Thermogemmatispora onikobensis: one gene and its partner. The protein of the gene in region 1 interacts with the protein of each later gene in a pairwise test. Links are inferred from orthologs where the notes say so. Each region holds a gene or a part of one and is shown on either strand. Other genes may lie near its edges.

The links.
Region 2: the proteins of ligA (region 1) and leuS interact in binary tests that used the Escherichia coli proteins (3 or more experiments, as listed by UniProt). The link is inferred for Thermogemmatispora onikobensis from one-to-one orthologs.

What each region holds. Positions count from the first base shown.
Region 1 is NZ_BDGT01000082.1:111-6,388, forward strand. What follows is about bases 119-3,006. They hold ligA (NAD-dependent DNA ligase LigA), read left to right. Parts: upstream 119-467; coding sequence 468-2,546; downstream 2,547-3,006. Other genes in these bases: glyA (serine hydroxymethyltransferase), read right to left, coding at 2,736-3,006. In the rest of the region: more of glyA, read right to left, coding at 3,007-4,028; fusA (elongation factor G), read left to right, coding at 4,711-6,278. UniProt on the Escherichia coli protein: DNA ligase that catalyzes the formation of phosphodiester linkages between 5'-phosphoryl and 3'-hydroxyl groups in double-stranded DNA using NAD as a coenzyme and as the energy source for the reaction.
Region 2 is NZ_BDGT01000025.1:72,152-78,689, reverse strand. Bases 1,168-4,315 are described here. They hold leuS (leucine--tRNA ligase), read left to right. Parts: upstream 1,168-1,563; coding sequence 1,564-4,068; downstream 4,069-4,315. In the rest of the region: BGC09_RS12435 (polysaccharide deacetylase family protein), read left to right, coding at 1-519; speD (adenosylmethionine decarboxylase), read left to right, coding at 4,515-4,877; speE (polyamine aminopropyltransferase), read right to left, coding at 5,110-6,042.

The DNA of each region.
Region 1 (6,278 bases):
AAATCAGCCCTTCGCGGCAGACCTGGCAGATGCGCCCCAAAGCAGGCAGTCTGCCAGGCTGCTCCTCACCCTGGCCGGCCCGACTCAACGGCCACCAGGCCCGCCAGATCAACGATGTTCCCGCTTCTCTCCCCCCGTTGCTGTCATGTGATACGATAGGAAAGCCTGTTCTGTCGCTCCCTGTCCTTCTGCAGAGCTGGCGGAACAGCAGAGCAGACCGGACAGCAGGGCTTGAGCAATCCCACAGAATCAACGGAGTAGACGGGTAAGCATTTATCCGCTCAGTATCAGCTTTACAACGGACCCGCTCGCTCCTGACTGAGAGCATCTCTCTCTGACCCAGAGTGCCCAGTGCCAAGCAGACAGGCAGGCAGGTCAGACTCTTCCTTTCCTGGCCCTTCTCAAAAGAACAAGACAAGTGGGGAGGCATTTCAATCAGTGAGATTCTTTTTCGGGGAGGCAACCTGATGGCCGATCAGATTGAGCAGCAGAATGGGCCGACCGGCGTCGAGCCGAGCCAGGAGGCAAGTAGCAGAGCACACGAGAGTGAGAAACTAGCCGCGCGCGTGGCAGAGTTGCGCCGTCGCATAGAAGAGGCTAACTATCAGTATTACGTTCTCGACAACCCCACACTGACCGACGCAGAATACGATCAATTAATGCAGGAGCTGCGACGCATCGAGGAGGAGCATCCCGAGCTGCAGACGCCCGACTCGCCGACTCAGCGTGTTGGAGCGGCGCCGCTCCCTGAAGTGCGGCAGCACCGTCATCCCGTTCCTATGCTGAGTCTGGCCAACGCCCGCAGCGAAGAAGAGCTACTGGCCTGGCACCGGCGTGCGCAGAACATCTTGCCTCATGCCACCTTTGAGTATGTTTGCGAGCTGAAAATCGACGGGCTGGCTATGGCACTGACCTACGAACAAGGACGACTGACCGTGGGAGCCACGCGGGGTGACGGCCTCGTCGGCGAGGACTGGACCCCCAACGTGCGCACCATTCGCAGCATTCCTCAGCGTTTGCGTGACACCAACCCACCGCCGCGGGTCGAGGTACGTGGCGAGATCTACATGACTATTGAAAGCTTTGAAAAGCTCAACGCCTCACTTACCCGCGAGAAACTCTTTGCCAACCCGCGCAACGCTGCCGCTGGTTCGCTCCGTCAGAAAGATCCGCGCATCACCGCCGAGCGCAACCTCGACTTCTTCGGCTACCAGATTGGCTATATCGAGGGTCGTAACCTGAGCACGCACTGGGAGGCCCTGCAGCTGATCACCGAATGGGGCTTCCCGGTTAACCCCCACAATCGGCGGGCGCGGGACCTCGACGAGGTGCTGCAGTATTGCCGTGAATGGGAGCAGAAGCGTTTTGAGCTGCCCTACGAAATTGATGGAGTTGTCATTAAGATCAATGATCTCGCCCAACAGCAGGAGCTGGGTTATGTTGGACGAGAGCCGCGCTGGGCCATCGCCTTCAAATATCCTCCCATCCAGGTCGCCACACGCCTGCTAGATATCCGTATCAACATCGGGCGCACCGGCTCGGTCAATCCCTGGGCCGTGCTGGAGCCGATCAACATCCGTGGTGTGACGGTCTCGCGAGCCACACTGCACAACGAACAAGACATTCTGCGCAAAGACCTGCGCATCGGCGACTGGGTTATTGTGCAGCGCGCTGGCGAGGTCATCCCCCAGGTAGTCAAGCCCATCGTCGAGCGGCGCACCGGCGAAGAACGCCCCTACACCCCGATCGAACGCTGCCCTGTCTGTGAGACGCCCATCATGCGTCTGCCGGACGAGGCCATTGCCTATTGCCCGAACACGGACTGTCCGGCACGCCTACTGGAGAGCGTCATCCATTTCGCCTCGAAGGGGGCAATGGACCTGGAGACAATCGGCGAGAAGCAGTGTGAGCAATTGGTCAAAGCAGGCTATATTCAAACGGTCGCAGACTTCTACGACCTGACGCGCGAGCAGCTGCTCAAGCTGGAAGGCGTCAAGGAGAAGAGCGCCGACAACATGCTTAAGGCCATCGAGGCCAGTAAGAAGCGTCCTTTCTGGCGCTTGCTCTTTGGTCTCAACATCCGCTATATCGGCGAAAAAACGGCCCAACTCATCGCCGAGCACTTCGGTTCTATGGACCGCCTGCTGACAGCCAGCGAAGAAGAGATTATGGCAATCCCCGGCGTAGGACCGAAGAGCGCTCACAGCCTCTATACCTGGCTCCAGCAGGAGAAGAATCGCCAGCTTATAGAACGCCTACGCCAGGCCGGCGTCAACATGGCCAGCGAAGAACGTCCTGGCGGACCGCTGGCTGGCCAGTCCTTCCTCTTCACTGGCAAACTAAGCCATTTGACCCGTCCACAGGCCGAGGAGGCTGTGCGCCAGCTCGGCGGGACCGTCGCCAGCGGCGTCACACGTTCGTTGACCCATCTGGTTGTGGGCGAAGATCCCGGTTCCAAGCTAGAGAAGGCCCAGCGCGCCGGCGCGCAGATTCACGACGAACAATGGTTCCTAGACCTGCTACGCCAGCATGGCCTTCAGGTCTAGCCTGGCAAGGCTGGAACTCAGGAGCGGGGGGGGCCGGCCTGACGAGAAGGCAGATCAGCGGGCCGCTCCCGCCAGGCCAGAGCAGTGCAGTGGGAGCGGCTCGGAATGCGACCGCCTCGCGAGCCACTCCCGCTTTTCTTCTCCTCCAGCTCTGCCACTCCACTGCCAGGCACCTGCTGGAGCCTGGACTTAGACGTAGTGCATCTCCAGATAGCGAGCGCGCAGCTGATGCACGGCCTCACGCACCTGCTTACCGCGGATCGCATCGTGAATCAGCTGGGCTAGCTCTCCCATCGCTCGCTCATCCATGCCAAAACGTGTCATCTCCTGCACGCCAATGCGCAGGCCCGAAGGATTGCGTGGGTCAGCATCACCAGGCAGCATATTATAGTTCACGATGAGATCGTTGGCCTCCAAACGCCTGGCTACCTCAACACCACCCCCCCAGGCAGCAACATTGACCGCAATCATGTGGCTGCGCGTGTAGCCAAACTCGCGCGCCTCCACCGGCGTGCCCAGCTCATCAAGGGCCTGGCCCAGAGCCTGCGCGTTGCGCACAATCTGGGCCGCATATTCGCGCCCGTAGCGTTTCATCTCGCGGGTCGCCACGAGCAGGGCCGGTAGTGAGAAGAGATGATGGTTGCTTGAAGAGCCAGGGAAGACCCCGCGATCCGCAGGCGGCCAGTACTTCTTTGCCGTCTCCTCGTCCATGTTTCCCAGAATCACCCCGCGCTGCGGTCCAGGAAAGGTCTTGTGCGTGCTGCCGGTCATCCAGGTGGCCCCTTCCTGCAGCGGCGATTGGAACTGGCCCCCAGCGATCAGGCCGAGGACATGAGCGCCATCGTAGAGAACCGGAATATCCCTGGTCTTGCAAAAGGCCGCTACCTCCGCCACCGGCTCGGGGAAGAGGAAGAGGCTCTTGCCCATGACGACGATCTGTGGCTTCACGCGGTCAATCAACTCGAGCGTCTTCTGAGCATCGACATGATAGCGATCCTCAGTAAGGGGGAGATAGTGGAGATTGATAGCTTGAGACCCACCCACCTTCAGCGATTGCCCGCGCGCCTGAATACGCCGCCCGAAGACCCCCACGGCACCGTGGCTGATATGGCCCCCGGCATCGGTCGAATTCACCACAATCGTATCGCCGCCGCGCAGGAAACCGAGCGCGATTGCTGTATTGGCCGCATTGCCACTGATGGGACGGACATCCGCCTGCTTGGCCCCAAAAAGATCACATATCTCATCCCGCGCCATGCGCTCTATCTCGTCGATATAGCGCGTTCCCTGATAGTAGCGATTGATGCGCTCGCCCTCATTAGGATGGCCTTCGGCATAGCGTCCCATGAAATCAGAATTCTGCACACGGCGCACCGCAGAGCTGGGGGTATTCTCACTGGCGATCAGATTGATGCACTCCCTCTGGCGCCAGTGCTCTTGCTTGGCAAGAATAGCCTCAATGTCACTGATATCAACCGTCATCAGTATTCCTCCTCCCGCACAGGCAGTTTAGCGTCTGGCAGCCGGCCTATCGGGCAGCCGTTTCGTCTGGCTGATCGAGTGACCGACGAAGAGCAGACCCGCCGAGCGATCAAGCAAGCATCAAAAGAAATAGGGCTCGCGCCATAGAAAGAGCGCCGTGGCTCGGCTCCTTGGGTTTGGTCTGCCGGGGCCGTGGTGATCAGAGGTTGACCGAAGCCAAACCACCAGCCCCCTCCCTGTCATCCGGCTCGTTTGAGTGTGGCAGACCTTCCCCTGCAGGGAGCGAGCCAGCAAGCGAGCAAGGGCAACTGTGAGTGACTGGCAGACCGACCTGAGCTGATCATGCGCAACGCTGGCGGGTTTAGTGTAGCATGGCCTCCGGCGTCTGTAAATGGCTGCAGCCTCTCTCTGGCCAGGCTGCACGGTGCTCGCCCGGTCATTCAGATGCAGCCCTGAGCGCGCATTGCGACAATAAGCTGAACAAAAGATGAGAGAAAGTGAACCCCGATCGTCTTCAAACAGCATTGAACAAAGATGGCGATCCTGTTATACTACCACCATAGAAAGGAGAAGCGTCGCGTCTGCGCTTGCAAAAGAACGTAATACGCATGGAAAGGAGGGGCGGCATTCTGCACCTCGCAGCCAGGAGCGATCCTGGTAGGGGTTCTGCCGCAACGTTTTCATGAAGGTCTACACGGCAGAACAGATTCGCAATGTAGCGCTGATCTCGCATGTAGGAGCGGGCAAGACGTCGCTGGTGGATGCCGCGCTCTATGACAGCGGAGCCGTGACCAGGCAGGGGAAAGTGGATGAGCGGACGTCGGCGGTCGATTCGGACCCGGAGGAGTTGAAGCGAGGCATGTCCCTCCACGCCAAGCCGGTACCGGTGGAATGGCGAGGCCAGAAGCTGAATCTGATCGACACGCCGGGTTATCCCGACTTCGTCGGTGAAGTGAAAGCAGCGCTGCGCGTGGCTGATGCAGCCTTAATCGTAACGACAGCGGAGAAAGGGGTCGAAGTGGGCACCGAACTTACCTGGCAGTACGCCGATGAGCGCCGGCTGCCACGCATGGTCCTGGTCAACAAGCTGGACCGCGAGAACACCTCGTTCGAGCAGACGCTGGAGGCCCTACGGGCACGCTTCGGTCTTAAGGTGGTTCCTCTGCAGATCCCCATCGGAAGCCAATCGAACTTCAAAGGAGTGGTCGACCTCGTCTCCCGTCGCGGCTTCACGTTCGAGGGCGGTAACAAGGTTCAGGAGGTTACTATTCCCCCCGACCTGCAGGATCAGGTCACCGCTTTCCGTGAGCAGCTGATCGAATCAGCGGTCGAGAACGATGAAGCTCTGATGGATAAGTTTCTCGAAGGTGAGGAGCTGAGCGAGGAGGAGCTGCGTACGCTGGTGCGCCAGGGAACGGTAAGCGGTGAGTTGGTGCCCGTGGTGTGCGCGTCCGCGCTAAGGAATATTGGGGTGCAGACCGCACTTGATGCGCTTCTCGACTATCTGCCGAGCGCCGCCGAGGCCCTACCGGAAGAAGTTCGGGCCCTGGGTGAGACGCCGGCTCTCTTTATCTTTAAGACCGCTGCCGCTCAGGTCGGCACGATCTCGCTCTTCCGCGTCTATAGCGGCACGCTGAAGGCCGACAGCCATGTCTTCAATGTGCAAACGCATGCCGAGGAGCGCATCGGCCAGTTGATCATTCCTCGCGGCAAGGCTCAGGAGAGTACGACGGAGATCGCCGCTGGCGACATTGGAGGAGTGGCCAAGCTCACCAATACCCATACGGGCGATACGCTTGTGGGAAGCAAAGAGATCACCACTGCCCTGGAGCCGATCCAATTCCCCGAGCCGTGCTTTACGGTGGCGGTCTTCCCTAAGAGCAAGGCCGATCTCGATAAGATGAGTAATGCCCTGACGCGCCTGGTCGAGGAGGATCATACGCTGCGGGTAACCCGCGATCCAGAGACGGGCGAAACCCGGATCTCGGGCATGGGCGAGACCCATATCCAGGTCGCCGTCGATATGATTAAGCGTCGCTTCGGTATCGACCTGGAGGTGCGCGATATCCATATCGCTTACCGCGAGACGATTCGCCGTAAGGCACGTGCTAATGGACGCCACAAGCGCCAGACCGGTGGTCATGGCCAGTTTGGCGATGTCTGGCTGGAGATTGAGCCGCTGCCCATTGGTGGTCCCGACACCTTCATTTTTGAAGACCGCATCGTGGGTGGCGTTGTTCCCAGTCAGTT
Region 2 (6,538 bases), on another replicon or contig:
ATCATCCTTACCTTTGACGATGGGTACGAGGACGTCTATCACTACGCTGTGCCCCTCCTACAGGCCCACGGCTTCAGCGGCATGTTCTATATCATCACCGGGGCCGTGGGCGCCGCGGGCTATATGAGCTGGAACGAGATCCGTAGTCTGCTCGCCCAGGGCATGCAGGTCGGCTCACATACCGTGCACCATACAAGCCTGGGCTGGATCATCATCGGCGACCCCCAGCTCACTCAGCAGGAGCTGCAGGCCTCACAGGCTGCCCTGCAGCAGCACCTCGGCATCCCTATCCAACAGTTCTGCTACCCCAGCGGCGAGCCATTCCGCCACGGTACCCCCCTCGAACAGACACGCATCTCCACCATGCTGGCCGCCGACGGCTATGTCGGCGCTACAACCGACCCCGGCCCCACCGGCTGGCTCCAGCAAAGCACCCAGCCTTTCGCTCTCTTGCGCATCCGCGTCGACGGACGTGAAAACCTGGCGGAATTTATCGCCAGCCTGCCGCCATCTCCATAAAACGGAACGGGTGAATTGCAAGATCTCCTCGAAAAGGGTCTTTACAATTCACCCTTCAATGTGCTATCATTCTAGCTGCCAACACAAAGGCTTGGGGATGTAGCTCAGCCGGTAGAGCGCGACAATCGCACTGTCGAGGTCAGGGGTTCGAGTCCCCTCATCTCCACCCGCTGCCTGCTCAGCAGTAGAGCACAGCTCAACGGCAGCAAGGACTAAAGGGCCTTCCCCCCTTGCAAACCGCAAAGCTTTGTGCTATAGTAAAAGGGCAGCGGAAAGAGAACAGCTCTGGCGATGAGCAGGAGTAGTAGGTCGCCAGACCCGTCCAGAGAGTAGCCGGCTGGTGCAAGGCTACACGGGAAAACGACCGAACTCGCCTGTGAGCAACAGGTGCGAACGCCTCGGGAGTCAGTAGCACCTGTCGGTATGCCCGTTATAGCAGTGAATGAGTGCCAGTCACCCGGCCCTGCGGAGTGAAGAATAGCTCGCTTGTTCGGCGCTCTGAAGCGTCGCCTCTATTCTTGCTTGGGCCTGTAGCACAGCTGGTAGCGCGCCTCTATGGCATGGAGGAGGTCAGGGGTTCGAGTCCCCTCAGGTCCACCTTTCTTCAACTCCGCAGTAAGCTGCTGATGGTGATTGGAAACAGGGTGGTACCACGGAAAAACCTTTCGTCCCGAGGGGATGAAAGGTTTTTTTATTGCTACGCTCGCTCCCTACTCCGTCGCTTATTTCCTGGCCTGTCGCTGTCGCCTTCCTGGCTCGGCGCCGTTCGCCCTGCGCCTGGTCTGCGCCGCAGCCTGCTTTGTCTTTCGGCGGCTGCCGCTCCACCTGGACTACCGCCGCTATCAAAGCAGGGCCACCACTACGAGCCAGCCAGCCAGCCAGACCAGGAGAAGCAGCAGAATAAGCGCCACCGCTCTCGCGCGGGCGCCGCGGGCTGGCTTCGCAAGCCTATGTACGACGCCAGTTCGCTTTGCCTCTGCTTTCCTGCTGTTGGCCGCAGTGCCTGATCAGGTCCGACCGATTATCAGGGGAGGGACACCTGCAATGATCACGCGCACAAAATATGATCCAAAGGTAATTGAACCAAAATGGCAGACTCGCTGGGAGGAGGAGCAGATCTATCACGCGCCGGACGATTCGCCTAAGCCCAAGTTCTATCATTTGGTGATGTTCCCCTACCCCTCCGGCGATCTGCACATGGGCCACTGGTACAACTATTCTCCTTTCGATGCCTATGGCCGCTTTATGCGCCGCCTGGGCTACAATGTTATGCAGCCCATCGGCTTCGACGCCTTCGGCCTGCCCGCCGAAAACGCCGCCATCAAACGCGGCATCCAGGCCCACGATTGGACAATGGCCAACATCGAACGCATGCGCCAACAGCTGCGCATGATGGGCGCTCAGTGGGACTGGCAGCGCGAGGTCGTGACCTGTCAGCCCGAGTATTATAAATGGACACAGTGGCTCTTCCTGCAGTTCTATAAGCACGGCCTGGCCTATCGCACTCGCGCCCCCGCAAACTGGTGCCCCGGCTGCAATACTACCCTGGCCAATGAGCAGGTGCTGCCTAACGGCACGTGCGAACGCTGCGGCAGTACGGTGATCCGCAAGGAGATCGAGCAGTGGCTGCTGCGCATCACTCAATACGCCGAGGAGCTGCTGCGCTTCGATGGCATCGAATGGCCCGAGAAGACTATCACGATGCAGCGTAACTGGATCGGACGCAGCGAGGGGGCAGAGATCCGTTTCTTTACCGAGATCGCCGGTGAGCGCGTCGAGATCCCCGTCTTTACCACGCGCCCCGATACGATCTACGGTGTGACCTTCTTCGTACTGGCCCCGGAGCATCCACTGGTCGAGCGCCTGACAACTCCTGAACAGCGCGCCGCGGTCGAGGCCTACGTCGAGCGTACCCGCCGCATGACTGAGATCGAGCGCATGAATACCGAGAAGGAGAAGACGGGCGTCTTCACCGGCGGCTTTGTCACCAATCCTGTCAGCGGCGACCGCGTGCCGGTCTGGATCGCCGATTATGTGCTGCTGAGCTATGGCTCGGGCGCGGTGATGGGCGTGCCTGCCCACGATCAGCGCGATTTCGAGTTCGCCCGCACGTTTGGCCTGCCCATCCGTCAGGTGATCCTGCCCCCAGGCGAGGAGGAAAGCGATCCGGCAACCTGGAGCGAGGCCAAGGCGGCCTACGGAACCATGATCAACTCCGGCCCCTTTACAGGAACGCCCGCCGACCAGGCCATCCGCCGCGTGATTAGCTACCTGGAGGAACAGGGCATCGGACAGTCGAAGGTGACTTACCGTCTGCGCGACTGGCTGATCAGCCGCCAGCGCTACTGGGGCGCCCCGATCCCCATCATCTATTGTCCCAAGGATGGCACGGTTCCCGTTCCCGAGGACCAGCTGCCCGTCTATCTGCCCGAGCATGTCCAGTTCAAGCCGACGGGCGAGTCCCCTCTGCGCTACGAACCGGCCTTCTTGAATACAACCTGCCCCCAGTGCGGCGGCCCGGCTACGCGCGAGGTCGATACGATGGACACCTTCATTTGCTCGTCCTGGTACTTCCTGCGCTACGCCGATCCGCATAACGACACACAGGCCTGGAGCGAGGAGGCCATCCGCCGCTGGCTGCCGGTCGACCAGTATGTGGGCGGCGCCGAGCACGCTACCATGCACCTGCTGTACGCGCGCTTCTTCGTCAAGGCCCTGCGCGATATGGGCTATCTGCATTTCGATGAGCCGTTCCTGCGCCTGTATCACCAGGGCATGGTCCTGGGCTCCGACGGCCAAAAGATGTCAAAGTCGCGCGGCAACGTCGAGGCCCCCGATAAGTATGTCGAGAAGTACGGCGCCGATACGGTGCGCTGCTACATGATGTTCATCGGCCCCTTCGACCAGGGCGGTAGCTTCAAAGCAGAGAACCTGGAAGGCGTCTGGCGCTTCCTGAACCGCTTCTGGAACCTGGTGACGGAAAGCTGGGTCAGCGGCACAGTCAGCGAGGAGGAGAACGAGGCAAGCCGCGCCATCGAGCGCCTGCGCCATAAGACGATTAAGCGGGTCACCGAGGACCTGCATCACTTCCGCTTCAATACAGCCCTGGCCGCTTTGATGGAGATGAACAATGCCCTGATCAAACAACAGCACGAGCCGGTCGCTCGCACCGCCACCTATCGCCAGGCCCTGGAGACCATGATGCACCTGCTGGCTCCGATGGCCCCTCATATCACCGAGGAGCTGTGGGAAATGACCGGCCACCAGGGCAGCATCCATCTGAGCGACTGGCCACAGTATGATGAGGCCCTGACACGCGATGAAACTTTCACGCTGGTGGTCCAGGTCAATGGGCGCGTGCGCGAACGCCTGGAGGTGCCGGTCGAGACATCCGAGGAGGAGATCCGTCAGCTGGTGCTGCGCAATCCGCGCGTGGCCGCCTCTATCGGCGATACCCCCGTGGAGAAGTTCATCTACGTGCCAGGCCGCATCGCAAATGTGGTTACACGCCAGGCTTCGAAGCCAGAGCAGGCCCAGCCAGCAGAGTAAGCCAGTAGCAGGGCTGGAGGCTGGTGCCTTGATCTTCTCTCACAGCGGCTAAAGGCAACCAATCAGCCAGTCTATGGCCGTGATGCCAGCTTGCGCATCACGGCCATCTTTTTGGGAGGTCTCTTTTTGGCCTTTCCCTGAGTTTCTCCAGCACGTTGCTCCCTGATCGGACAGACCGTAGAGGACCTCAGAGCACTCGAGAGGCCCACAGAGGCACCGCGCAACATCGACCGCTGGCCAAAAGCACAGCCATTGTCATGGGGGAAGAAATATGCTAAACTAGTATGGCCGCTGTGACAAAACGCCCTGGAGCCATCTGGGCTGATATATCTGCTTTCACCAACGCACCTCAACAATATCGCTTTGGCGATACATAGAGTTTGGTTGCACCGACCAGGGCTACGAAAGTGGTACATTAATTCAGGAAAGGAAGCGTTTCTGAATCGATGGCACCCCCTCCGGTTGGAAAGCACATCTTGTCGGAACTGTATTCGTGCGACAAGAACCTGATGGCTCAGCTGGATAGCGAGAAGCTGCGTGCAGCCGTCTCTAGGATGACGAAAGAGCACAATCTCACGCAACTGGGAGCTTTTTGTCATCAGTTCGATGGGGGCGGTATCACCTGCCTGATCGCCCTGGCTGAGTCTCATATTGCTATCCATACCTGGCCAGAATTGGGCTACGCGACGCTGGAGGTCTACATCTGCAACTACCAGCGGGATAATTCCGACGCCGCTGAACGCATCCACGCCGCGCTCGTCTCTTTCTTCGAGCCAGGGAAAGTCGAAACTCGCCGGCTCGCCCGCTAATTCCGCCCTCCGCTCATCCACCAAACCTGTCCGCCTGCCCGCTATCCACCTGCCTGTCCGCAGGGACGGGTCGCCGCGAAGGTGCGAGAGAGGAAAGGAGGAGGAAGGGAAGGGAACAAGAGGAGGAAGGAGAGCATCCCTGTGGGTGGGGTCGGCTCCTCGGCGCAGAAAACGCTCACGGCCATGCCCCGCGCCGAAGCCAAGCGGGGCATGGCTCAGGTGGGCGTTTTTTCTATTCCACTACAAGGACACGGTCGTCCCGGATGATCATGCCCACGTTCGGGTCTTCGATGGCATCCCGTACGTACTTGGGCAGAGCAAACATGTGCTGGTGCGACTCAACATCGTAAAATCTGAGATTGGTGCAACCCCTCTCCCGCAGCGTGGCCGCGATAACCTCCGGCGTAAAGCGCGCCGCGATGTCCGCGTCACTGGCTACAGCAAAGCCCCAGGGGAGACCAAAGAAAGTGACCATCGCCTGATAGGAAAACACCGATTTGAAGCACTGCTTCAGGGTCTTGATGATCGAGGCATGCGCCTCACAGACTCCAATGTCGGTCGCTTCAGCCTGCATGCCAAAAGTCCCCCCCGGATTGAGTCGCGACTTGGCCAGCTGGAAAAATTCAGTGGTGAAGAGCAGGGCCGCCGGCCCCCCCTCCAGTGGGTCTGTGGCGTCAACAATGACACTGTCAAAGGTCTCGTTGGTCTTCTCTAGATAGCCCCGCGCATCCGTATGCACTAGCTCAACTCGCGGATCGTCAAAGGCTCCCTGGTGCCACTCCCCCAAATGCTCCCTGGCCAGCGCCACCAGCGTGTCGTCAATGTCTACCATCACTACCCGCTCAACGGTGTTGTGCCTCAGTACTTCACGAAGCGAGGCTCCCTCTCCCCCTCCAACAATGAAAACCTTCTTGGGCTGCCGATGTGCAATGAGGACTGGATGAATGAGCGCTTCGTGATAGATGTGCTCGTCTAGGGCCGAGGACTGCGGAATGCCATCCAGAAAAAGCGCCCTCCCAAAACCGATGGTGTCCAGAATCAGGATCTCCTGATACGGCGACCGGGTGGCAACAACCGTCTTGAGCACACGGTACATGTTGGCCCGCGTGCCCCCGCGAAAATCTATCAGCCAGTTCTGTGCCTGCATCTGCTTCATCAAATGCATAATTCACCCCTCAACTTCCTAAGATATTGTGAGATAAAAAGTATAGAGGAGAGGATCGGATAAAAGAAGTGAAGTGCGGCTTGAAGCCACTCCTCGCTCCCAAGCTGTTCCAGTCCCGGCAACTATTATAGCATATCCACACCCCTCTGCCTCTGCTATTCCACACTTCCTGCCAGTGCCTCGCCCGCTTCCCCACTCTCTCACTGGCCCAGCAAGTACCCAGTAAGCAGGCCCAGGCCAGACCAGATGGGATGTCAGGGCCTTTCCTCTCCTCACCAGGCTCGCTGCTCGCACCACCACCAGAGATGGAACCTGTGCGGGGCCTCAATCGTAATAAGAGCGAGAACCGCCAGAGGTCGCCCAGTGCGCCGCTTGGGCGCTCCCGGGCTAATGGGTAGAGAGCCGCACCTGCTATTTCCGCTTTCCCTTGCTGCGGAGGAAATGCCAAAGTGAGGGATGGAAAGCGTTACTATAAAATGAGAGGACTTGTGCAGAT